Regions from separate parts of the Pseudarthrobacter sp. HLT1-7 genome, predicted to be linked through region 1. Evidence: riboswitches for the same ligand, from Rfam matches in the RefSeq annotation. Region 1 holds a riboswitch; each other region holds the start of a gene.
What was found. Region 1 has a riboswitch for S-adenosylmethionine ahead of AC50X6_RS04350 (aminotransferase class V-fold PLP-dependent enzyme). Riboswitches for the same ligand answer to the same signal wherever they lie in the genome.
Positions count from the first base shown of each region.

Region 2: it holds a riboswitch for S-adenosylmethionine, as region 1 does, so the genes downstream of both, metX (homoserine O-acetyltransferase MetX) here and AC50X6_RS04350 (aminotransferase class V-fold PLP-dependent enzyme) in region 1, are expected to answer to the same signal.
Region 3: it holds a riboswitch for S-adenosylmethionine, as region 1 does, so the genes downstream of both, AC50X6_RS12605 (DUF1737 domain-containing protein) here and AC50X6_RS04350 (aminotransferase class V-fold PLP-dependent enzyme) in region 1, are expected to answer to the same signal.

Region 1 is NZ_JBWZCH010000003.1:144,613-152,410, forward strand. Features, by position in the region: gene hisN (histidinol-phosphatase) at 1-415, shown strand, start outside; gene AC50X6_RS04345 (glutamyl-tRNA reductase) at 552-1,946, shown strand; SAM riboswitch class IV at 2,034-2,147, shown strand; gene AC50X6_RS04350 (aminotransferase class V-fold PLP-dependent enzyme) at 2,183-3,676, shown strand; gene AC50X6_RS04355 (class I SAM-dependent methyltransferase) at 3,972-4,730, shown strand; gene AC50X6_RS04360 (Nramp family divalent metal transporter) at 4,941-6,227, shown strand; gene AC50X6_RS04365 (metal-dependent transcriptional regulator) at 6,244-6,957, shown strand; gene AC50X6_RS04370 (fluoride efflux transporter FluC) at 6,988-7,422, shown strand; gene AC50X6_RS04375 (fluoride efflux transporter FluC) at 7,419-7,790, shown strand.
Region 2 is NZ_JBWZCH010000010.1:62,019-69,816, reverse strand. Features, by position in the region: gene metX (homoserine O-acetyltransferase MetX) at 491-1,711, opposite strand; SAM riboswitch class IV at 1,723-1,838, opposite strand; gene AC50X6_RS11385 (bifunctional o-acetylhomoserine/o-acetylserine sulfhydrylase) at 1,983-3,299, opposite strand; SAM riboswitch class IV at 3,364-3,479, opposite strand; gene AC50X6_RS11380 (VOC family protein) at 3,674-4,312, shown strand; gene AC50X6_RS11375 (CPBP family intramembrane glutamic endopeptidase) at 4,494-5,276, opposite strand; gene AC50X6_RS11370 (histidine phosphatase family protein) at 5,318-5,998, shown strand; partial or broken gene AC50X6_RS11365 (imidazolonepropionase) at 6,041-6,214, opposite strand; gene srmL (PheS-related mystery ligase SrmL) at 6,483-7,601, shown strand; gene hutI (imidazolonepropionase) at 7,630-7,798, opposite strand, start outside.
Region 3 is NZ_JBWZCH010000012.1:71,267-79,064, forward strand. Features, by position in the region: gene AC50X6_RS12595 (O-succinylhomoserine sulfhydrylase) at 219-1,427, opposite strand; gene AC50X6_RS12600 (rhodanese-like domain-containing protein) at 1,428-1,847, opposite strand; gene AC50X6_RS12605 (DUF1737 domain-containing protein) at 1,844-2,092, opposite strand; SAM riboswitch class IV at 2,208-2,322, opposite strand; gene AC50X6_RS12610 (ATP-grasp domain-containing protein) at 2,610-3,599, shown strand; gene AC50X6_RS12615 (glycosyltransferase family 2 protein) at 3,607-4,908, shown strand; gene AC50X6_RS12620 (aminodeoxychorismate lyase) at 4,932-5,900, opposite strand; gene cls (cardiolipin synthase) at 5,994-7,469, shown strand; gene pabB (aminodeoxychorismate synthase component I) at 7,492-7,798, opposite strand, start outside.

The sequences.
Region 1 (7,798 bases):
GGGCGCTGGTGCGTACATGGGCCGCTCGCTGGCCGCCGCGACCCGACTGAAGGTCTCCAACGTCTCTGAGCTCTCGGATGCCTCACTGTCCTACTCGAGCCTGGGCGGCTGGAAGCAGCGGGGAAACCTGGATGAATTCCTCGGCCTCACCGAGGAGGTCTGGCGCACCCGCGCCTACGGCGACTTCTGGTCCTACTGCCTCGTGGCGGAAGGCGCTGTCGACATCGCGTGCGAGCCCGAGCTGAACCTCTACGACATGGCCGCGCTGGTCCCCATTGTCACCGAGGCGGGCGGCCGCTTCACCTCCCTCGAGGGGGAAGATGGCCCGTTCGGCGGCAACGCCCTGGCCACCAACTCGATCCTGCACTCCGAGGTGCTCAGGCGCCTCAACCCGGGACTAGACGACCTGCTATAACGGCGCCGGCTGCTGCGCTTCCCTGGCGGTCCGGCGACCCAAGGATTCCCATAGGTACCTGTAGGACTCTGGCTGCGGCGGCGGGCTCCGCGGCCGGAGCGAGGTGGTCTGGACACCTACCGGGAGGATTGCAGCCATGCCGGCATCTTTTGAAACCATGGATTCCGGTCCCCGGGACGACGCGGCCGGACCGATCCTGCTGGTGCTAGCAGCGAAGTACCGGGATCTCGACATTGAGGTGGCCGCCCGGCTGCACGCCGGTTCATCGGACCTGGCCGCTCACCTCCTGGCCAGCAGTTCCGCCGTGACCGGATCGGTGGTTCTGTCGACGTGCAATCGGTTTGAAATCTACTGCGAAGTTTTCTCCGGCACCGAGGTGGCGGCCGCCCGCTCCGCTGCCCTCGGTTCTGTCGGCCGCTGCACCGGACTGGCCGTCCAACAGCTCACGGCGCTGTTCGAAGACCACCAAGGATCCACTGCGGCCGAGCATCTCTTTGCCGTCGCCGCCGGCCTGGATTCCTCTGTTGTGGGCGAACGCGAAGTTGCCGGCCAGGTCCGCCGGTCCCTTACCGAAGCACAAGTTGCCGGTACCGCCAGCGGACGTTTGGTCCGACTATTCCAGGGAGCCTCCCGCACGGCGAAGAACGTTGGTGCCCGGACCGCGCTAAGCAGCGCCGGCAGGTCCATTGCGTCTGTGGCGCTTGACATCGCCGCCGGATCCGGGCAACGGGCCCTCGCCAACACCTCGGTGGTCCTATTCGGCACTGGAGCCTATGCCTCATGCGTTGCAGAGATCCTCAGATCCAGGGGGTGTACAACGATTTCCGTTTTCTCGCAGTCGGGCCGCTCGGATGAATTTGTCGCGGCCCGGGGAGGCAAGGCGCTGACGGCCCGGGAGTTACCCCCGGCCATTGCCCGGGCAGACGTCATCGTTGGCTGCAGCGGGGCTGGGGCACGCATCAGTGCTGCCACTCTGGCGGACTGGCGGGAGGATGCGGGACGTGCCGTCACTGTGATTGATCTCGCCCCCAGCCACGACTTCGATCCACAGGTGGCCGATCTGTCAGGCGTTGAACTGATCACTCTGGCGTCCGTGCAGCTCGCCGCCCCTTCGGCAGACATTGAGGCACTTCACCTCGCCCGGGCGCTGGTTCGGCAGGCCGCGCGTCATTTCGAGGAGCACGAGGAAATCCGCGCCGTCGACACCGCTGTCGTGGCGCTGCGCCGGCACATCCAGGAGGTTCTCGAAGCCGAGATGGAGCGGGTCCGGAAGCAACATGGCTGCGGCGCCCCGGCTGACGAGGTGAACTTTGCCCTGCGGCGCGTTGTCCGGCGTTTGCTCCATATCCCGACGGTCCGCGCCAGGGAACTGGCGGCGGCCGGCCGCCGGGACGACTACACGGCGGCGCTGGATGCCCTGTTCGGCATCAGCGTTCAGCCCACCAGTCCCCGCCCGCCCGGCAGCGGGAGGCTGGCCTGGCTAAATCAGCCGCGCTGTGAAGCGACAGAACCGGACACGGCGGCTTCGTAGCGTCGGCGGGCCCTGGCGCGTAACAATGCTCTTCACATTGATGCCCTCCCTTTCCGCCGCCGACGCGGATGTCCTAGGCTCGAAGCAGGTCACGAGTGCCAGCGCTAAACCCCGGTTTGCTGGCCGGCAACCCTCCCTTCGCGGCGGGGTGCCCCGGGTGACGACCTGGCCGGTCCGGAACGGACCCGGCAAGCGCGGATCCCCGGCACATGGGGTCCCTTTTCGAGCGAGGTCCCATGACGACTGCCACTTTTCCTGCCAGCTCCGGATTTGCCCCCGGAATCCACCCCGGAATCCACCCCGGTGCAGCCGCCGGTGCCGACGCCGGGCGCCCGGACGACGCGTTCGCCGTCGCCCGCCAGCCGCTCTCGGCGGTCACCGGCGCCGAGATCCAGGCGCCGCTGATCCAGGGCGGCCACGTCCGCTACGCCAATCTGGACTACGGCGCCTCCGCCCCCGCGCTGTCCGTCGTTTCGGCCTACCTGAACGAGATCCTGCCTTACTACGCTAGCGTCCACCGCGGTGCCGGCTACGCCTCCCAGATCAGCACGTCAGTGTACGAGAACGCCCGGACGATCGTCCGCGAGTTCGTGGGCGGACGCCCGGAAGACTCCGTGATCTTCACCCGGAACACCACCGACTCGCTGAACCTGCTCGCCGGTTGCCTGCCGGTCGCCGGCGGCGTACACACCGGCGAGGTGCTCTTCCTCGACATCGAACACCACGCCAACCTGCTGCCGTGGCAGGCCGTCCCGCACCGCAGCGTTGTGGCCGCCCCCACCGTGGCCGCCACACTGGAGCGGCTCCGCGGGGAACTGTCCCACGGCGGTGTCAGCCTGCTCGCCGTGACGGGTGCCTCCAACGTCACCGGGGAAATCCTGCCGATCCGCGCGTTGGCAGCGCTGGCCCACGAGTTCGGCGCCCGGATCGTGGTCGACGCCGCCCAGCTGGCCCCGCACCGCAGGATCGACATCGCCGCGGACGACGTCGACTACCTCGCCTTCTCCGGCCACAAGCTCTACGCGCCGTTCGGCGCCGGCGTCCTGGTGGGCCGGCCGGACTGGCTGGACGCCGGCACCCCGCACCTGGCCGGCGGCGGAGCGGTGCAGGACGCCCGGCTCGATACGGTCAGCTGGACCACCGGGCCGGCCCGCCACGAGGGCGGCTCCCCCAATGTTCTGGGCGCCGCAACCCTTGCCCGGGCCACCCAGGTGATCGCTGCCCTGGATCCGGAGCAGTGGCAGGCCCACGAGAACACCATCCGGTCGTTCCTGGTCGAGGGGCTCCAGCGGATCGACGGCGTCACCGTCCACCGGATCTTCTCCGACTCCGGCCTTGACGACGGCGGGCCTGACGGCGGCGGGCCGGGAAGCGGCAGCATCGGCGTCGTCAACTTCTCCGTGGCGGGCTACGACGCCGGCCTGGTGGCCGCGTACCTGTCCGCGGAGCACGGCATCGGCCTGCGTGACGGCCGCTTCTGCGCGCATCCGCTGCTCCGCCGGCTCGGGCTGCCCTCAGGCTCGCTGCGGGCCAGCTTCGGCGTCGGCTCCCGGCTGGAGGATGCCCAGCGGCTGCTGGCAGGGCTGGAGGAACTGCGGCAGAACGGACTGGGCTGGGACTATGTGGTGGATGCCGGCCGCTGGGTGCCGGCCAACGACTCCCGCAGCTACCCGCAGTGGGCGCCCAACACGCCCGGCACCGCCGGGGCGGCACCCTGCGGCCTGGGTTAGCGGACATTTTGGTTAGTTCGTCGGGGGTCCGGATCCGGGAGTGTGGGATGGCCGGGCTCAGGGACATGCCCCGCCCCGGGGCCAGCGGGCGGACATAGTGCCATTTTGCCCAGTCCCGGGTGCGAAGAATGGGCATGTCCCCCGGCAGGTGAAGGACCCGGTCCAGCCTGACCCCGACGACCCGGGGAAAATGACCACTAGCGGCCCGAGCTAGCGGTCTGGGCTGGAAACGCTCCTCCGCAGCGTGCGGTAAATTCGAAAGGTACCATCCGGATCTGGCCGAAGGAGATCGCACGTGACACGCGGCGGCCCCAAACTGGACCGCGAGCGCCGCCAGGAGCTCGGGCAGAGCTTCCAGGACGGCGGCGAACACTACCAGCGGGTCCGCCCCGGCTATCCCGCAGAGTCGGCCGACTGGCTGATCCCGGCCGGGGCGCAGGACGCTGCGGATATCGGCGCCGGCACCGGAAAGTTCACCGCCCTGCTGGTCGCACGCGGGCTGCACACCGTGGCAGTGGATCCGTCCGCCGGCATGCTGGACCAGCTGCGCCGGATGCTCCCGGCCGTCTCCGCCGTCACCGGCACCGCCGAACACACAGGATTGCCGGGCGAAGCCTTCGATCTGGTCACTGTCGCCCAGGCCTGGCACTGGTGCGATCCGCTCCCGGCCAGCAAGGAGCTCGCCAGGATCCTGCGCCCGCACGGCGTCCTGGGCCTGATCTGGAACCAGCTGGACACCTCGGTCCCGTGGGTCCACCGGCTCTCCCGGATCATGCACGCCGGGGATGTCCACAAACCGCATTTCACGCCGCCGCTGGGTCCGGAATTCACCGGTCTGGAGAGCCACCTGACCCGCTGGGAGGACCCGGTCACAACCGCGGACATCCTGGCGCTGGCTAAGTCCCGCAGTTACTATCTGAAGGCCTCGGAGCCGACCCGGACCAAGGTGCTGGTCAATCTCGACTGGTACCTGCACGGGCAGCTGGGCCACGGGCCCGGAGAGCTGCTGCGGCTCCCCTACCTGGCCCAGACGTGGCGCGCATTCCGGGCCTGACGACGTCGTCTCGTAACCGCTGCGCTCTTTCCGGCCGGATTGCGCGTTACCCGCGCAGAGGATTATCGTTTCGGTAGGCCTAACAACTTGTTGCAGGTATCTACAAACAATGGCGTGGGCCGCACCGCCAGCCCACACCGGGCGTCATGGCTGGCAAACCGACCATTCTCACGGCGGACCAGCTGACCAACCGATCCAGAGGGGCCCGCCGTGCTGGAAGTAACCGGACACCAACCATCGGCGCCGAAGGTGCGTCCCGGGCGGAAACCAGGCGCCCGCCGGGCCCTGCTTGGCCTGCTGGGCCCGGCGTTCGTGGCCTCGATTGCCTACGTGGATCCCGGCAACGTCGCGGCAAACCTCACCGCCGGTGCCCAGTACGGCTACCTCCTGGTCTGGGTCCTGGTGGCCGCCAACGTCATGGCCGTGCTGGTCCAGTACCAGTCCGCGAAGCTCGGTATCGTCACCGGCAAGAGCCTGCCGGAAATCCTCGGCGAACGCCTCAGGCCCGTCTGGCGCCGCGCCTTCTGGGTCCAGGCCGAAATCGTGGCCGCGGCCACCGACCTGGCCGAGGTCGTCGGCGGGTCCATCGCCCTGTACCTGCTCTTCGGACTGCCGCTCCCGCTCGGGGCCGTGATCGTCGGCGCGGTATCCATGCTCCTGCTGGCGGTGCAGGCGAAAAACCGGCAGCGGCCCTTCGAATTCGTCATCATCTTCCTCCTCGGCATCATCAGCATCGGCTTCCTGGCCGGGCTCTTCATCAGCCCGCCGGATCCGGCCGGCGTCGCGGCCGGGCTGATCCCGGGCTTCCAGGGCCCGGACACCGTCCTGCTGGCCGCCAGCATGCTCGGCGCCACCGTGATGCCGCACGCCATCTACGTCCACTCGGCCCTGTCCCGGGACCGGCACCGCCCCAACCCGCATCTGCACGTTCCGTTGCCCGCGATCACCCGGCTTGTCAAGGCCACCCGTCTCGACGTCGTGGTGGCCCTTGCCATCGCCGGGGTGGTGAACATCGGCATGCTGCTGCTGGCGGCGTCAACCCTTGGCGGCGTGGCCGGTACCGACACCATCGAGGGGGCCCACGCGGCGATTACGGCCAATCTGGGCCCGATTATCGGCGTCGTTTTCGCCGTCGGCCTGCTCGCCTCCGGCCTGGCCTCCACCTCTGTGGGCTGCTACGCGGGCGGAACCATCATGCAGGGACTGCTCAAGATCCGCATCCCGCTGATGGTCCGGCGCGTGGTCACGCTGATCCCGGCGGTTGTGCTGCTGTCCGTCGGCTTCGACCCCACCTGGGGTCTGATCCTCAGCCAGGTGGTGCTGAGCTTCGGCATTCCCTTCGTCCTGATCCCGCTGGTGGTACTGACCAGCGACAAGGTGCTGATGGGCCGCTTCGCGGACGGCATGCCGCTGCGGATCGCCGGCATCGTCAGCGTGGTGCTGGTGGTGGCGCTGAACGTCGTCCTGCTGTGGCTCACGCTCACCGGCGCCGGCTGACGGTAGGGTTGGGTCCGTGAAGACCGGTGCACCCTCCTCCTCGATTGAGGACTACGTCAAAGTCATCTACACCTTCACGGAGTGGCAGGACAAACCCATCAGCTCGACGCAGCTCGCGCAGCGCCTGGGTGTCGCCAACTCCTCGGTCTCCGAGATGGTCCGCAAGCTCAAGGACCAGGGCCTGGTGGACCACCAGCCCTACAGCGCCATCACCCTCACGCCCGACGGCGTCACACTGGCCCTGTCCATGGTCCGGCGGCACCGTCTGATCGAGACCTTCCTCGTCCGGGAGCTCGGTTACCGCTGGGACGAGGTCCACGACGAAGCCGAGCTGTTAGAACACGCCGTCTCGGACACCTTCATCGAGCGGATGGCCGCCAAGCTGGGGAATCCGGTCCGGGACCCGCACGGCGATCCGATCCCGGCCGCCGACGGCTCCGTGCTGATGCCGCCGGCGCACCGGATGAGCGAACTCGACGACGGCCACACCGGCCGGATCACCCGGATCAGCGATGAAAACCCCGAACTGCTGCGCTACCTTGCGGCCGAAGAGATCGATCTGGACGCCGACGTCGAGGTGCTGGGACGGAAGCCCTTCGGCGGGGCGCTCGTGGTGCGCATCGGCTCCGGCGGGATCCTGCGGGAATTCGACCTCGCCGGGGAAGTCGCGGCCGCCCTGTGGGTCCACAGCGGCGCGGCCCACGCCGGCTGCAGCGTCGACGGGCGCTAAGTGGCGGGCACCGTGCCGGAAGGCCCTGCGGTGACAGGCCCGGGGCCGCCCGGCTGGCGTGCGTGGGCGGCCGTCGCCGTCGGCGGCCTGCTCGGAACGGAGCTGCGCTACGGTGCCGGCCTGCTGTTCCCGGAGGCGTCCGGCGCCGTGCCGTGGACCACCCTGGTGATCAACGTCGCCGGGAGTTTTGTCCTCGCCGCCCTCACCACCCTCTGGATGGCGCGGCCCCGCACGGCCATCTGGCTCCGTGCCGGCCTCGGCCCCGGGCTGCTGGGTTCCTTCACCACGTTTTCCGCGGTGGTGTACTCAGTGGACCAGCAGTTCCGCGGCGGCTTCCACAGCATCTGGCTGGCCTATCTGGGACTCTCCGTCGTGCTGGGGCTCGGCGCCGCCGCGGCCGGCTGGAAATCCGGCATGGCACTGGCCGGCAAGGCACCGGCCGACGCGAGGGGCGCAACATCATGATCACCCCGCTATTGGTGGGCATCTTCGGGGTTGCCGGGGCCCTGCTGCGCTTCGCCGCCGACTCCTGGTTTGCGCACCGCCCCGGGCCCCGGGCGCACTGGCCGTGGGCCACCCTGCTGGTCAACGTCGCCGGGTCCTTCATCATCGGCCTGTCCATGGGCGTGACCGAAGAGCTGGGGCTCGGGCCGGAGTGGCGCACCGGACTCGTGACCGGTCTGGCGGGCGGCCTCACCACTTTCAGCTCCTGGACCACCGCCACGGTGCGGCTGGCCAGTGAGGCGCGGTACCGCGCCGCCGCGCTCAATGTCGCCGCCAACCTCGTCGCCGGGCTCGCGGCTGCGGCGCTTGGCCTTGCCCTCACCGCGTAGGCCGCCTG
Region 2 (7,798 bases), on a different contig from region 1:
GGCTGGGAGGGCACAGCGCTGGGACATGCCCCGCGCCGGGGTGCGCGGGTGGACATAGTGTCATTGTGCTCGGTCCCGGGTGCGAAGAATGGGCATGTCCTCCCGCGGCGACGCCAGATTCCACGCCGCCGGACCAGCCCAACGCCTGACCGGACCAGCCCAACGCGACAGGCCGCGACGTTCCTGCCCAGTTACTTCGGCGCCCGGCGCCACAAGCCCGCGGGAATCCGGGCCTTCCCCGGGCCGACAGGAGCAGTGGCGGCAGGTAACCGGGAAGGAGCGGCGCCAACGGCCACCTACGTCCGGCCAGGTCAACGAAAATGCCCGCCGGACGGGAGCTGCCCGCTGGGCTGGTCATGCCCCGCGCCCGGGCCGGCAGGTGGGCATAGAGTCATTGTGCCCAGTCCCGGGGGCAAAGAATGGGCATGTCCCCCGGCGCTAAAACGTCCTGGCGCTGCCTGAACCCCCGACGTACAAACGAAAATGCACACTAGCCGAAGAAGTTCTGCCGGAGCTGGCCGCTGAGCTGGCCGATCTCGGTGAGGAAGCCGTCATGGCCGATCGGCGCCTCGATGGTGTGCACCGCAACCTCGCCCGGCAATGCGTCGGCGAGGGCCCGGGACTGGGACGGGAAGTACAGCCGGTCCGAGTCGACAGCCGCGATCAGGAAGTCCGCCGTGGCCGGAGCCAGCGCCTCCTCGAGTGCCCCGCGGCCGCGGCTGACGTCGTGGCTCATCAGCGCCTCGGTGATGGCGATGTAGCTGTTTGCGTCGAAGCGGCGGACCAGTTTGTTGCCCTGGTGGTCGAGGTAACTCTCCACCTGGTAGCGTCCGCGGCCAGCCAGGGAACCGGCTTCCAGCGGGGTCTCGGACGCCTGGGCGTTCCGGCCGAAGCGGCCGTCCAGTTCCGCGGCGGAGCGGTAGGTGATGTGCGCGATCCGGCGCGCCAAGGCCAGGCCAGCTTCCGGTTCCGGACCGCCGTAGTAGTCCCCGCCCCTGAAGTTGGGGTCCTGTCGGATGGCGAGAGTCTGGGCCTGGGCGAAGGCAATCTGCTCGGCGGTACTGCTGGCGCCGATGGAAATCACGGCGCAGCGCCGGACCCGCTCCGGGTAGCTGACGGCCCACTCAAGGGCGCGTGCGCCGCCGAGGGAGCCGCCCAGGACGGCGTGCCAGCAGCGGATGCCGAGGGCGTCGGCCAGCCTGGCCTCGGCCGCGGTGGTGTCCCGCAGCGTGACCAGCGGGAAGCGTGAGCCCCAGGGTTTGCCGTCCGGCGCAGGCGAGGACGGTCCGGTGGAGCCGTAGCAGCCGCCGAGGATGTTGACGGAGACAGCAAAGTACGTGTCCGTGTCCACCGGGGCGCCGGGGCCGGCGAGCTGCTCCCACCAGCCCGGTTCCTCGCCGGCGCCGCGGGTGACGTGGGTGTCCCCGGTCAGTGCATGTTCGATCAGCACCGCGTTGGAGCCGTCCGGGGTGAGGGTCCCCCACGTCTCGTAGGCGAGGGTGACGTCCGGCAGCGTCGAGCCGGATTCGAGCTCGAGGTCCCCGATCCGGAGGTATTGCACGGTCCCGTCCGGGACTCCTTCGGAACGGGCTGTTTCCGGACGCGCGGGTTCCGGGCTTCTGGTTTCCGGCCTTTCCGTTTCCGGCGAGGCAGCTGGGTTATGGGGGGTCTTGTTCCCGGGTACACCCTTGCGGGTGACGGCAATGCTCATGTGAGGACCTAACGTCGCGCTTGCCCGCCGTCAGCTGACCGGCGGGCCAGGTCTTCACCCGGGGCACCCCGCCGCGAAAGGAGGGTTGCCGGCCAGCAAGCCGGGGCTGTCACTGGCACTCATGACCTTCATTGAGTTTACGAAAGGAGGCGCCGTTGTGGCGAAGATTGTGACGACCGTATGACTTCCGGCGTCGCGCGCTCCGAATTTCAAGCGCCCCTAAGCTCAAGCGCCCGAATTTCCAGCGGCGGCACGCCGGGAGCGGCGGTGCTCAGGCGCTCTTGGCCGCGCGGAATCCGGCGTCGAGGTCCTCGAGGATGTCATCGATGTGTTCCAGGCCCACGGACAGCCGCACCAGACCCGGGGTCACGCCGGCTATCGCCTGCTGTTCCGGCGTCAGCTGGCTGTGGGTGGTCGACGCCGGGTGGATCACCAGCGAGCGCACGTCGCCGATGTTCGCCACATGGGAGTGCAGTTCGAGGGCATCGACGAAGCGCTTTCCGGCCTCCGCTCCCCCGGCGATGTTGAACGCAACGACGGCGCCGGTGCCCTTGGGCCCGTACTTGCGGCCGCGCTCGTACCAGGGGCTGGACGGCAGCCCCGCGTAGGCGACGGATTCGACGTCGTGCCGTGCCTCAAGCCATCCGGCCACCGTGGTGGCGTTGGCGACGTGCCGCTCGACGCGCAGGCTCAGGGTCTCGATGCCCTGCGCGATGAGGAAGGCGTTGAACGGCGACACCGCCGAGCCGAGGTCGCGCAGGAGCTGGACGCGGGCCTTGAGGATGTAGGAAAGGTTGGCGCCGAGGGCGCCGTCCTTGTCGAGGTCCCGGGCGTACACGAGGCCGTTGTAGCTGGGATCGGGGGTGTTGAAGCCGGGGAACCGTTCCGGATCCTTGCCGAAGTCGAAGTTGCCGGAGTCCACGATCACGCCGGCGATCGCGGTGCCGTGGCCGCCGAGGTACTTGGTGGCGGAGTGGACCACAATGTCGGCGCCCCACTCGATCGGGCGGATCAGGTAGGGGGTTGACAGGGTGTTGTCCACGATCAGCGGCACACCGGCGTCGTGGGCGGCCGTCGAAATGCCCTCGATGTCCAGCACGTCCTGGCGGGGGTTGGAGACCACTTCGCCGAAGAACAGCTTGGTGTTGGGCCGGACGGCATCGCGCCACTGCTGCAGGTTGTCCGGGTCCTCCACAAAGGTCACGGAGATGCCGAACTTCTTCAGTGTGTGCGCCAGCAGGTTGTAGGTGCCGCCGTAGAGGCTGGGGCTTGCCACAACATGGTCGCCTGCCTCGGCCACGTTGAGGATCGCCAGGGTCTCGGCGGCCTGGCCGGAGCTCAGGAGCAGCGCCGCGAGGCCGCCTTCCAGGCTCGCCACCCTCTGCTCCACGGCGTCCTGGGTGGGGTTGCCGATCCGGGTGTAGATCGGGGCGAGCTCGGCGAGGGCGAAGCGGTTCGCGGCGCTTTCGGCGCTGGGAAACACGAACGACGTCGTCTGGTAGATGGGCAGCGCCCGCGCGCCGGTGGCGCTGTCCGGCTCCTGGCCGGCGTGGATCTGGCGGGTTTCGAAGGACCAGGCTTTGGACATTGGGATGCTCCTCAAAGGACCGGGCACTGTCCGCCCCGGGGCTCATCGGCCCCGAGCGGCGCAGGCGCCGCGCTTGCCCTCCGGCGGGCGCCGGACGGCCAGGTCTTCACCCGGGGCACCCCACCGCGAAACGAGGGTTGCCGGCCAGCAAGCCGGGGCTATCTGCTGGCACTCATGACCTGGGCTCAGTCTAGGAAACGTTCACCGGGCGTGGCTAGCTTTGTGACGAAGATGAAGCTGTGCGCCGGATGGGGCGCCTTCCGGGAGAGTGATGACGGCGGAAGTCCGCGTCGACAGGCCGCATCACGCGACACGCCATTTCGGTTAGGGGACCCTAAGCAGAGAGCCGGATCACAAAGTGCCAAGATGAGGGCATGCGCATGGATCACGTCTCTTACGCCTGTGAACAAGATGGCTTGGCTGCCACCACCGAACGAATTGCGTCTGCCCTCGGCGTCGAAGCCGTGAAGGGCGGAGTACACCCCCGATTCGGGACCCGCAACATGATTATCCCGCTCGCGGGACACAAGTACCTCGAGGTTGTCGAGGTCCTGAACCACCCTGCATCCGACAAGGCCCCTTTCGGCCAGGCCGTCCGTGCGCGCTCCGAGGCGGGTGGCGGGTGGATGGGCTGGTGCGTCGAGGTCAAGGACCTGGCACCGTTTGAGGAACGGCTCGGCCGCGCCGCCGTCAACGGCAACCGCAAGTTCCCCGACGGCCGCGAACTCGTCTGGAAGCAGATCGGCATCCTCGGTCTCATCGCCGATCCCCAGGTCCCATACATGCTCAAGTGGGAGGGAGATCCGGAGCTCCACCCGTCGAAGGCCTACGAGAGCAACGTCAAGATGTCGGCCCTCACCATCGCGGGCTCTGCCGAGCGCGTGACCGAGTGGCTCGGTGTTCCGGTGGAAAAGCCGCTGGAGGACGTGGCCGTGAACTGGCTCGCCCCCCGCGGGACACCCGGCATCCTCTCCGTCACGTTCGAGACGGCCTCCGGAGCCGTCACAATCTGACACTCCCCCCAACTTCGGCCGCTATCGGCGGGTGCCAATGACGCCCCCCATCGATGGCGGCCGATATCTATTTAAGGGCCTCGGCTGGAGCGTGGGCTCTCGAGGGCAACGCGGGGTCACTTGGCGCCCGTCCCAAACCTCTGGATGGGCGCGAAGTGACCCCGCGTTGCTTTATGCCCACTCAGCCCAGGCCCACGGCCTTGCCGAAGAGGCTGAAGCCCACGAACGCCACGGTGTTCAGAAGCGCGTGCGCGATCACGAGCGGCATCACCCGGCGGGTTTTGGTGTAGATCCAGGCGAAGATGACGCCCATGATCGCGTTGCCGATGAACGGCCCGAAGCCCTGGTACAGGTGATAGCTGCCGCGCAGCATGGAGCTGGCGAAAATGGCCACAGGGATGCTCCAACCCAACCTGGGGAGCCTGTCCAGCAGGTAGCCCAACACAATGACTTCCTCCACGATCCCGTGCCGGACCGCGGAGAGAATCAGCACCGGCACCGTCCACCAGTAGGAGTCCAGCGCGCTGGGGATGATCGCCGTCGTGATCCCCAGCGCCCGGCCCGCGGCGTAGAGGCCTAGCGAGGGGATGCCGATCAGAGCCGCCAGGCCCAGCCCCTGCAGCAGGTCCTTGCCGGGACGGGCGAAATTGAAGCCCAGCTTCTGGAAGGCCGAGGCGCCGGGCCCGCCGGCTCCGGACCCGAGCGCGGGGCGCTGCTCGGAGAGGAAATAGATCACCAGCACCACCGGAACCAGGGCGAAGATGATGTCCAGCAGCTGGTAGGTGAGATCGAAGTACTCGCGGGGGCTTTGCGAACGGTTCAGCGTGGAGGTGCCCTGAGCCAGCGGCGCCCGGGTCATCTTGTCCAGCAGCTGCACCACCGAGTACACGGCGGACTGCCCCAGCGACAGGCCAAGGACTATCCAGACTTCGATCCGCAGCCGACGGCGGGAGGGAACCAACATGTTCCTATCTTGCCTGTACTTGCGGCCTATGCTTGGGGTTTATGAGTGCGCCCGGGAAAATCATCATGATCCGGCATGGCCAGTCCGCCGCCAACGCCGACACCTCGATCTACAACCGGGTGCCCGATTACCGGATTCCGCTGACCGAGCTGGGCCTCGAGCAGGCCCGCGCCGCCGGTGAGCAGGTCCGGCGGCTGCTGGACGGGCGTCCGGTCTGCGTCTACGTTTCCCCCTATCTCCGGGCCTATCAGACCCTCGAGGCGCTCAACCTCGGTCCGCTGATCGAGCGGGTCATCGAGGAGCCGCGGCTTCGGGAGCAGGACTGGGCGAACTTTCAGATCGCCGGCGAGATCGAGGACCAGAAGGAGCTCCGCAACGCCTACGGACATTTCTTCTATCGCTTCCGGGAGGGAGAATCCGGCTCCGATGTGTACGACAGGATCTCCTCGTTCATGGAAACCCTGTACCGGCACTGGTCCAAGCCGAGCTATGCCCCGAACGCGCTGTTCGTGACGCACGGGTTGACCATGCGGTTGTTCTGCATGCGCTGGTTCCACTGGTCCGTTGAGTACTTCGAGTCCCTCAACAACCCGGAGAACGCAGCGGTCCGGACCCTGCACCGCACCGGGTTGGGCAAGTATGAGCTGGACAAGCCGTTCAGCCAGTGGGAAGCCCGGCGCGTCGATGAAACGGTACTGGACGCCCCGCCGATGTATTTCTAGGCCGCTGGCTGCTCCCTGGAGCGCACGTGCTGCGTCAGCGGCGCGGACCGCCGCGCGCCAGACGGCGTGGGTCTGCGGAATGCCCGGCCGGTAGGCCAGGTGGGTGGCGGACGGCGCGTTGAGCAGGTGCAGGTCCGCGCGGTGACCGACGGCGATTGATCCGACGGCGCGTTCGCCGTCGACGTCATTCCCGGACTCGCGGTGCAGCGCCAGCGCAACGATGTATGGCAACCACACCGAAGTAGCCCGCGGTCCGAGGTTCCACGCCACTATGTTCCTCGGCGGCATGGGGGTTCTGATGCTGGCACGAAGCCCGGCTGGCACCGCATTGGGGTAGAGTCGCCCCATGCTCTCTACGCGTCGATTTATGTGCCCCCGACCGGTCTCCGGTCGCGAGGGCTCTCAGGCGCGCGCCTAGGTCCTGGCGCCGGACGTGAGTCGGGGGAGGAAAACCTTCACTCACATCCGAACATAAGGACCAACAATGCCCACGTATCTCAGCCCCTCTGAACTCCATGACGCTTTGACCATCCGTGACCTCTCAAATCCGGACGATCAACCCCATGCAATGCAGGCCCTCTTACAGGGCGTTATCGACACCCTCTGCAACCAATGGGGCGTGCCGGCACGAATCGTTCGGCACAGCCCCCTGGTCAGTGTGATCGACAACTACGACAGCCTGGGGTTCAACGAGTCCGACGTGACGCGGGATCAACGATACTCCCGCTACGTCAGCCCAACAGTCATGCTCCGCAGCCACACGTCGGCGTCCATCCCGTCGCTGCTGCGGGCACTGGATGCCGACGACTCCATGGACGAGCTTTGGGCCGTCCCCGGCCTCGTCTACCGGCGCGATTCCATCGACCGCGCCCACGTGGGAACTCCCCACCAGGTGGACCTGTGGCGCGTCAGCTCGCGGGAACAACTCGACTCCGGCAACCTGCAGGAAATGATCGTATCCCTGGTGCAGGCGGTGCTTCCGGGGGCGCAATGGCGCGCAGTCCCGGCAGCTCACCCCTACACCAGAGACGGTTTGCAGGTCGATGTCCGTATGGACGGGGAATGGCTGGAACTCGCAGAATGCGGGCTCATGGCGCCGCACCTGTTCTTCGAAGCTGGCCTGGATCCCGCAAAGTGGTCGGGACTGGCTCTGGGGATGGGTCTGGACCGGGCCCTGATGCTCCGCAAAGGCATCCCCGACATCAGGCTGCTTCGGTCTACGGACCAGAGAATCGAGCAGCAGCTGTTGGACCTGTCCCGGTGGAAACCGGTCTCCCAGCTGCCCTCCATCCGCAGGGACATTTCCATCGTGGTTCCCGCCGATATGGATGCCGAAGTGCTCGGAGACCGGGTGCGGACTGCATTGGGCCGAAGAGCCGAGGACCTGGAAAGCGTCGAGCTTCTGGCCCTGACGTCCTATGGCGGGCTTCCTCCGGCAGCGCAGGAACGACTCCGCATCTGCGCCGGACAGGCCAACGCGCTGATCCGTCTGGTGCTGCGCCCTCTCGCCCGGACCATGACAGATCCACAGGCCAATCGGATCCGAGACGATGTGTACCTGGCCTTGCACGAAGGGCCGGTCAAGGAGCTCATCGCAGGATAGATCTTTATCCCCCAACGCGGGCGCTGCGTCAGCGGGCGCGGACCCCCGCGCGCCAGACGGCGTGGGTCAGCGGAATGCCCGGCCGGTAGGCCAGATGGGTGGCGGACGGCGCGTTGAGCAGGTGCAGGTCCGCGCGGTGTCCGACGGCGATCGAGCCGACGGCGCGTTCGCCGTCGACGTCGTTCCCTGACTCGCGT
Region 3 (7,798 bases), on a different contig from region 1:
CGCACCCGGGACTGGTCATAATGGCACTTTGTCCATCCGCTGGCTCCGGCGCGGGGCATGTCCCTTCGGGTCGGTGTCCAGTCCAGCGGGACATGCCCATTGTTCGCACCCGGGACCGGGCACAATGGCACTATGTCCATCTGCTGGCTCCGGCGCGGGGCATGTCCCAGAGTCCGGCCACCGCGCCCGGACCCCCGACGAACTAACGAGAATGCCCGCTAGACCTTCTTGAGCGCCTGGCCGAGGTCGCTGATCAGGTCATCGCTGTCTTCCAGTCCCACGGAGAGCCGCACGACGCCGTCGCTAAGCCCGATCGCCGCACGGCCATCCGGGCCCATGGCACGGTGTGTTGTTGTGGCGGGGTGGGTGATGAGGGACTTCGCGTCGCCCAGGTTGTTGGAGATATCGATGATGCGCAGCCCGTCCAGCAGGGCGAACGCGGCGTCCTTGGCGGTGCGGCCCGGCGACGGCGAGAGCTCAAGCGTGAGCACCGTGCCGCCGGCCTTCATCTGCTTCGCGGCCAGCCCGTACTGCGGGTGCGATTTCAGCAGCGGGTACTTCACCCAGCTCACCGCGGGCTGTCCCTCGAGCCATTCGGCCAGCCGCAGGGCCGACGCCGCGGAGTGGTTCACCCGCAGGGCCATGGTTTCCAGACCCTTGGTCAGCACCCAGGCGTTGAACGCGGAGAGCGCCGGGCCGGTGTGGCGCATGAGCTGCTTGACCGGGCCCCCGATGAATTCCCTGGTACCCAGGATGGCGCCGCCGAGCACCCGGCCCTGGCCGTCTATGTGTTTGGTGCCGGAGTAGACGATCACGTCCGCGCCGAGCTCCCCGCAGCGCTGCAGCAGGGGAGTGGCAAAGACATTGTCGACGACGACCGTGGCGCCGGCTGCGTGTGCCAGTTCGCTCACGGCGGCGATGTCCACGATTTCCTGCATCGGGTTCGACGGCGACTCGAAGAAGACCGCCGTCGTCGGCTCGGCCAGCGCGGCCTGCCATTGTGCCAGGTCCGGGCCGTCCACGAAGACCGTCTCCACGCCCCAGCGCGGCAGGATCTCGTTGAGGATCACGAAGCAGGAGCCGAAAAGTGAGCGGGCGGCCACCACACGGTCGCCCGCCGCCAGCAGCGCGCCGAGAGCGGTGAACACCGCGGACATCCCGGACGCCGTCGCAAAGCACGCCTCGGTGCCTTCGAGCAGCCGGAGCCGTTCCTGGAAGGTCGCCACAGAGGGGTTGCCGTAGCGGGAGTAGACGAAGCGCTCGTCCTCGCCGGTGAAGGCGCGTTCCGCTGCGGCGGCTGATTCGTAGACGAAACCGGAGTTAAGGAAGATCGGCTCGGTGGTTTCCTGGAAGCCGGTGCGGTCGAGTCCGCCGCGGACGGCCTGCGTGCCGGGACCCCAGCCGGCGGCGTCGGGATTGAAGGTCACCTAGTGCTTTCCGCGGATGGTGGGCAGGCCCCGGTTCTTCCAGCCGTTGACTGTCCGTCCGCCGTGCCGGTCCGGTTCGCCCTCGAAACCTTCGAGGACGTTGTACGAGGTGAAACCGGCCTCGGTGGCGGCCTCCGCGGCGGCGATGGAGCGCACGCCGGAACGGCAGAGAAATATCAGTTCGATGCCGTGACCTTCGGGTGCCTGCTGTTTCAGCTGGTCCACGAACTGTCTGTTGGGGATACCGCCGGCCAGGTTCCACTGGATGAACAGCGGGGCGTTCCGGGTGCCGTTCGCGGATGCGGTGTCCGGGACGCCGATGTGGGCCCATTCATCCTCGGTGCGGACGTCCACCAGGAGCGCGCCCGCCTCAAGCCTGGCCCAGGCTTCCTGCGGGCTGAGGTCCCCGGCGTACCTCACGCGTGGCCCTCGATGGTCTCTTCGTAGCCGAAACCGTCGCTGTCCAGATCCTCGACAGCGCTGGCGACGGCGGCGTCCGCGCTGGCGATTGCTGCCGGCAGCACCACAGCCTGGACAACAATGACGCTGCTGCCGTTGACGGTAGCGGAGGGGCTTCCGTGCAACACATAGCCCTCGGCCAGGGCAGCGGAGACGCGCTCGCAGAAAGCGCGGTCGTCTGGGCCGGTGAACAGGCGGTAGGCCAGCTTTTCCTCTTCGGTTGCGGCGGTTGCGGCAGTCGCGGCAGTTGCCGCGGGGGACGGGGCGGGTGCTGTGCTTGGCACGGCGGGGGCGGACGCGTCAGTCACGACGGATCTCCTTCTTTCACGCTTGCAGCTCGAATGGTCGATATGCCGAGTATTCACCTGAGGCACCCCGCCGCGAAAGGGAGGGTTGCCGACCGGCCAGTCAGGGCTTGGCGCCGGGTCTCATTACTCCCCAAAAACGTAACACTTACGACGCCGGCCCGCACCGCCGTCGTCGTCATGTTTAGTAACCGGACCGGTCCGTGACCTCATGGTGGTCCCTCGAGAAGCAGGTAGCTGCGCCGGACGGCAGTGGTGCCGGGGCGGGCGTTGCAAGTAGTGGCCACTCGTGTGCTCCCGGCCGGTGGCCGGTCTACTGGGAGGACAGGTCCGGCCGCATGGCCGGCAAGGTCTCAGATGCCTGTGAACCGCCGCTGCCGAAGAACCGGCAGCGGCGGGACGCAGTGGAGGGGGAACCATGGGTCCACGCATATTGGTCACCGGAGTAGGCAGCGCAGCCGGCCGCGCCGTCGCTGCGCAGTTGTCGGCCCGGGGAATTCCCGTTCTCGGCGCCGACAACCGCGACGTTCAGGGCCCCGACGGCGCCGAGACCGTCCGTATCCCGCCGCCTGGTGATCCGGACTGGGTCCCTGCGCTCCGCCGGCTCATCGACGCACGATCCCTCAATGTGGTCATTCCCACGCTCAGCGAGGAACTTCCGCACCTGGCCGCAGCCCGCGCCGGGTTCGCCGAGGGCATCCGGCTCATCGTCGCCGACCCTGGCCCGGTCGCCCTCGCCAACGACCGGCTCTTCACAGCCTGGACGCTGCACGCGGCCGGGATCCCCGTTCCCCGGTTCGGCGTGGCCAGCGACTTCGCCGCCGCTCCGGCGTCCCTGGCGGCACTGGGCGGTCCCGTCGTCCTGAAGCCGAGGTCGGCCCAGGCCGGTCACGGTGTTCAAGTTTTGGCCGAAGCCGGCGCGGTGGACTGGGGACTTTTGCCGGACGGCCAGATCGTCCAGGAGTTCATACCGGGAACGTCGTACCTCGCCATGGTCTTCGGCACACCCGTGCACAACGTCATGGCGCCAATCGCCGTCGTCGTCGAGCAGACCGGGCCGCGCAGCCCGGGCTCCGGAGGCGGGGACTCCGGAAGTACAGACTCCGGAAGCACAGACTTCGGAAGCGGGGATTCCGGCCGGCGGGTGGCGGCAGGCGAAGCCGCCGGGATCGGCAGGCTGGCCCTGGCTGCCGTCCGCGTGCTCGGCCTGACCGGGCCCGTGGACGTCGATATCCGGTGCCGTGCCGATGCGGCCCCGGTGGTGCTTGGCGTGAGTGCACATTTTGGGGCCAGCAGCGCGTCCGCGCCCGAGCTGCTCGACGCGGTTCTGGCTACTTTCCTCCTCCCGTCGTTCAACCCTGCGTCCTTCCGGCGGTGCCCGGCTGTCTACGCAAAAACGCTGGGCTGAGCCGGCCGTGGCGGCGGAGCACACCTGGCTGATGGCCCTCGGGCTGCCGGTCCTGGCCCTCGGGCTGGCACGAGTCCTTACCCTGGCACTTGCGGCCTGGTTCGAGGTCCGGGCCACCCGCCGACGGCGCAGCGGCCCGCCCGGCCTCTGGGCCCGGTGGCCCACGGTGTCCATCATTGTTCCGGCGCACAGCGAGGCGGCAGTGATTGCGAACTGCGTCCGGTCCGTCCAGGCGAGCAGGTATGAGCGGTACGAGCTGATCCTCGTGGACGACGGCTCCACCGACAACACCGCCGAGCTGATGGCGGGGTTCGCCGCGCAGGACGGACGGATCGTCGTCACGGCGCAGGCCCATGCCGGCACGGGTAGCGCCCTGAACCTGGGCATCCGTTACGCCACGGGGGAGATCCTCATGTTCCTGGCCGCGGACGCGGCCGTGACCCCGCGCACCATCGACCGGATGCTTCAAGGCTTCGAGGACCAGCGCACCGGGGCGGTCCGCGGCAGCGAGGGGACAACGGAGCCGACGTCGGGTCCGGCCCGGGTCCTGGACCTCATCCGCCGGCTGGGCAGCGGCACCACCTGGCGCGCACAGTCGGTGACCGGCGGCCTCCCCACCATGTCCGGGGGAATGACAGCTGTGCGCCACACCGTCATTGCCGAGGTGGGACCATTCCGCGAAGACACGGCGGAGGGTGACCTTGAGCTGGGCTGGCGGGTGCGCCAGGCCGGGTACCGGGTTGTATTTGCACCGCGCGCCCTGATCCAGAAGGCGGGGCCGTCGAATATGGGCGCGCTCTGGAGCCACCAGGTCCGCCGCGAACGGTCGCTTCTGCAGTCCCTGTGGATCCACAAGTCCGCGATAGGGGACCTGCGGCGGCGCGCCCTCGGTGACAGCCTCATGGCGGCGCTGTTGGTCACCGTCTTTGTGCCCGTGCTCCAGCTCGCGGGCCTGCTCACTTTGGCCTGTCTGGTGTCGCTGGGCTATGGCCGGCTCGGAGCAGATGCCTGGACGGTGCTGGGCGGCGTGGCGGTTTCCGCGACGCTGGGAGTCGCGGCGCTGGAGCTGGTGATCAACGGCTCGTGGGGGAAGCTGCGCCAGGTGTGGGTGTTCCCGCTTCTCCCGGTCTATGCCGTATACCGCGGTCTCGCGCTGCTGGCCGCTCTGGTGAAGGAGCTCAGCGTCCTGGCAGGGCGGCGGAGCGGCTCCGGGCGCGGGGCCGCAGGCCGGACAATCCGGAACCGAAAGCATGGGGCAACGCGGGGTCACCTACGGCCCATCCCGGGCCGCCGGATGGGCGCTATGTGACCCCGCGTTGCTCTAAATCGTGGTCATTCGATGGTGGCGTAGAGCGCGTTGAGCTCGGCCGTGAGCTGCCTGCGCAATTCCGGGGTGCCGATTTCCCTGCCGTCGATGTGGTTGACCGGGGCCAGCAGCCGGATGCTTGAGATCAGCCAGACGGCGTCGGCGTCGTACAGATCGTTCGGCTCCAGCGGCCCGTAGCCCAGCTCCCAGCCGGCGGCCTTGGCGGCTTTGAAGAGGGCGCCCTGCGAGGTGCCGGGCAGGATCCCGCTGTCCAGCTGCGGCGTGATGAGGCGCCGGACGGTGCGGACACCGCCGGCGCCGTCGTCGGAGGATTCCAGGTGGGCGAGCAGCACCGTGGACGTCGGGCCCTCCAGGACCCGGCCGTCCGCGGAGACGAAGATGACGTCGTCCGCACCTTGGGCGTGCGCATAGCGCAGCGCGGCCATGTTGACGGCATAGGAGAGCGTCTTGGCGCCCATCAGCAGCCAGGGGGCGCGCTCGCCGGCCTCGCTGTCGTAGCCGCGGTCCAGCAGGATGACGTCAATTCCGGTCTCTCGCTGGCGGCGCCCGGCGGCACCGGGAGCCGAAGCCTGGACCCAGCAGTTCGGTGTGTTGGTGCCCTCCACGCCGCGGGTCACGAGGAGCTTCACGGCCAGCTCGTCAGTGCCCCCGTCCGTGCCCGGTTCGGCGGAGGTGCGCGGGCCCCGGTACTCGATGATCGCGGTCTCGATCGCCCGGCGCCAGGCCTCCTGGGCAGGAATATCCAGCTCCAGCAGCCTTGCGGATCCGGCAAGGCGGTCCAGATGGGCCTGAAGCTTGCGGGGCTTCCCGCCGACCGCAAGGAGGGATTCGAAGACCCCGTCACCGCGCGTGGCACCCTGGTCAGTGACCATCAGCTGGGGTTTTGAGGCATCGGCAAGACGGCCGTTTTCGAACGCGGGATCCAAAAACACCAGAACCGTGAGGGGGCCGGGACCGGAGGCAGGAGAAGTCATGGCTTCAGCTTAGTGCGGCCGGCCACGGGATAAGATTTGCAGGTTGCCCGATTCGGAACTGTTCCGCGGGTCCTGGATTGGAGGGGTTCGCCTGTGCTGTGGCTATTTTCGCTGGCGGAAACACTCCCATCCTGGGCCATTCTCATCCTGACCCTGATCGACCTCGCCATCCGCGTGCTGGCGCTCGGCATCATCCCCGGAAACCGCCGGCCCACCACCGCGATGGCGTGGCTGCTGATCATCTTCTTCGTCCCTGCCGTGGGCGTGGTGCTGTTCCTGCTGTTCGGTAACTTCCGGCTGTCGCGGAAGCGCAGAGCGCAGCAGGATGCCGTGAACCGGCGGGTCCGCGCCGGCACGTCCGAGCTGGCGGATCTCGAAAGCCGGTACAGCGGTCCGGAATGGGTGGCGTCCGCCGCGGAACTGAATAAGACCCTGGGCTCGCTGCCCATGGTGGACGGGAACAGCGTGGAGCTGCTGCCCGGCTACACTGACTCGATCAAGGCGATGGCGGCGGCGGTCCGGGAGGCCAAGAGCTTCGTCAACGCGGAGTTCTACATCCTGAGCTCGGACCACTTCACGGACGATCTGCTGACCGCGATGGAAGAGGCCGCCGAGCGCGGCGTCGAAGTCCGGCTCCTGTTCGACCACCTCGGCACGCTGCGGATCCCGGGCTACCGCAAACTGATCGCCCGGCTCAAGGCCAGCAAAATCAGCTGGCGGCCCATGCTGCCGCTCCGGCCCGTGCGCGGGCAGTGGCGCCGGCCGGATCTGCGCAACCACCGCAAGATTATGGTGATCGACGGCGAGACCGCCTTCACCGGCTCGCAGAACCTGATCGAGCCGTCCTACAACAACCCCCGGCACCGCAAGGTGGGCCGCGAGTGGGTGGAGCTGATGGCCTGCCTCCGCGGCCCGATCGTCACCACCCTCAACGTGGTCTTCGCCACGGACTGGCTCAGCGAAACGGACGAGGCGCTCGAGGACCAGCTGGCGCACCGGCCCGAACCCCACGCCGGGGCGATCACGGCGCAGGTGGTCCCTAGCGGCCCCGGCTTCATCACCGAAAACAATCTGCGGCTCTTCAACACCCTGATCTACTCGGCGCAGCACAAGGTCTCTATCTGCAGCCCTTACTTCGTCCCGGACGACTCTTTGCTCTACGCCGTAACGACGGCGGCGCAACGCGGCGTCGACGTCGAACTGTTTGTCTCGGAAAAAGGCGACCAGCTCCTGGTCCACCACGCCCAGCAGTCCTACTACGAGGCCCTGCTCGAGGCCGGGGTGCGGATCTACCTGTACAAGGCGCCGTTCGTGCTGCACGCGAAGCACTTCACGATTGACGACGAAGTGGCAGTGCTCGGCTCGAGCAATATGGACATGCGCTCCTTTTCGCTGAACCTTGAGGTCTCGGTGATGGTCCTGGGCGAGGACATCGTCAAGCGGATCCGTGCCGTGGAGGACAACTACCGGGACATCTCGCGCGAACTTGTCCTCGATGACTGGATGAAGCGTCCCATGCTGGTCAAGTATGTGGACAACGTCGCGCGGCTGACCGCGACCCTGCAGTAGCCCGGCGCACTCTTCAGAGGCGTCAGCCGGGCGGGAACTGCGCGCCGAGCGCGGAGAGGACGCCGAAGGCCTTGGTCCGGATCTCCTGGTACTCCTCCTGCGGTGCGGAATCCGCCGTGATCGCCCCGCCGACGCCGAGGCTCAGTCCGGCCCCGCCGCCGGCCTGCTCCGTGACCACGAGGGTCCGGATCGCGACCGCGAGGTCGGTGGCGCCGTTGAGTGAGAAATAGCCGATCGCGCCCGAATAGATGCCGCGGGGTGCATCTTCGAGCCGGTCCAGAATGGCCATGGTACTGATCTTGGGGGCGCCCGTCATGGATCCGGCGGGG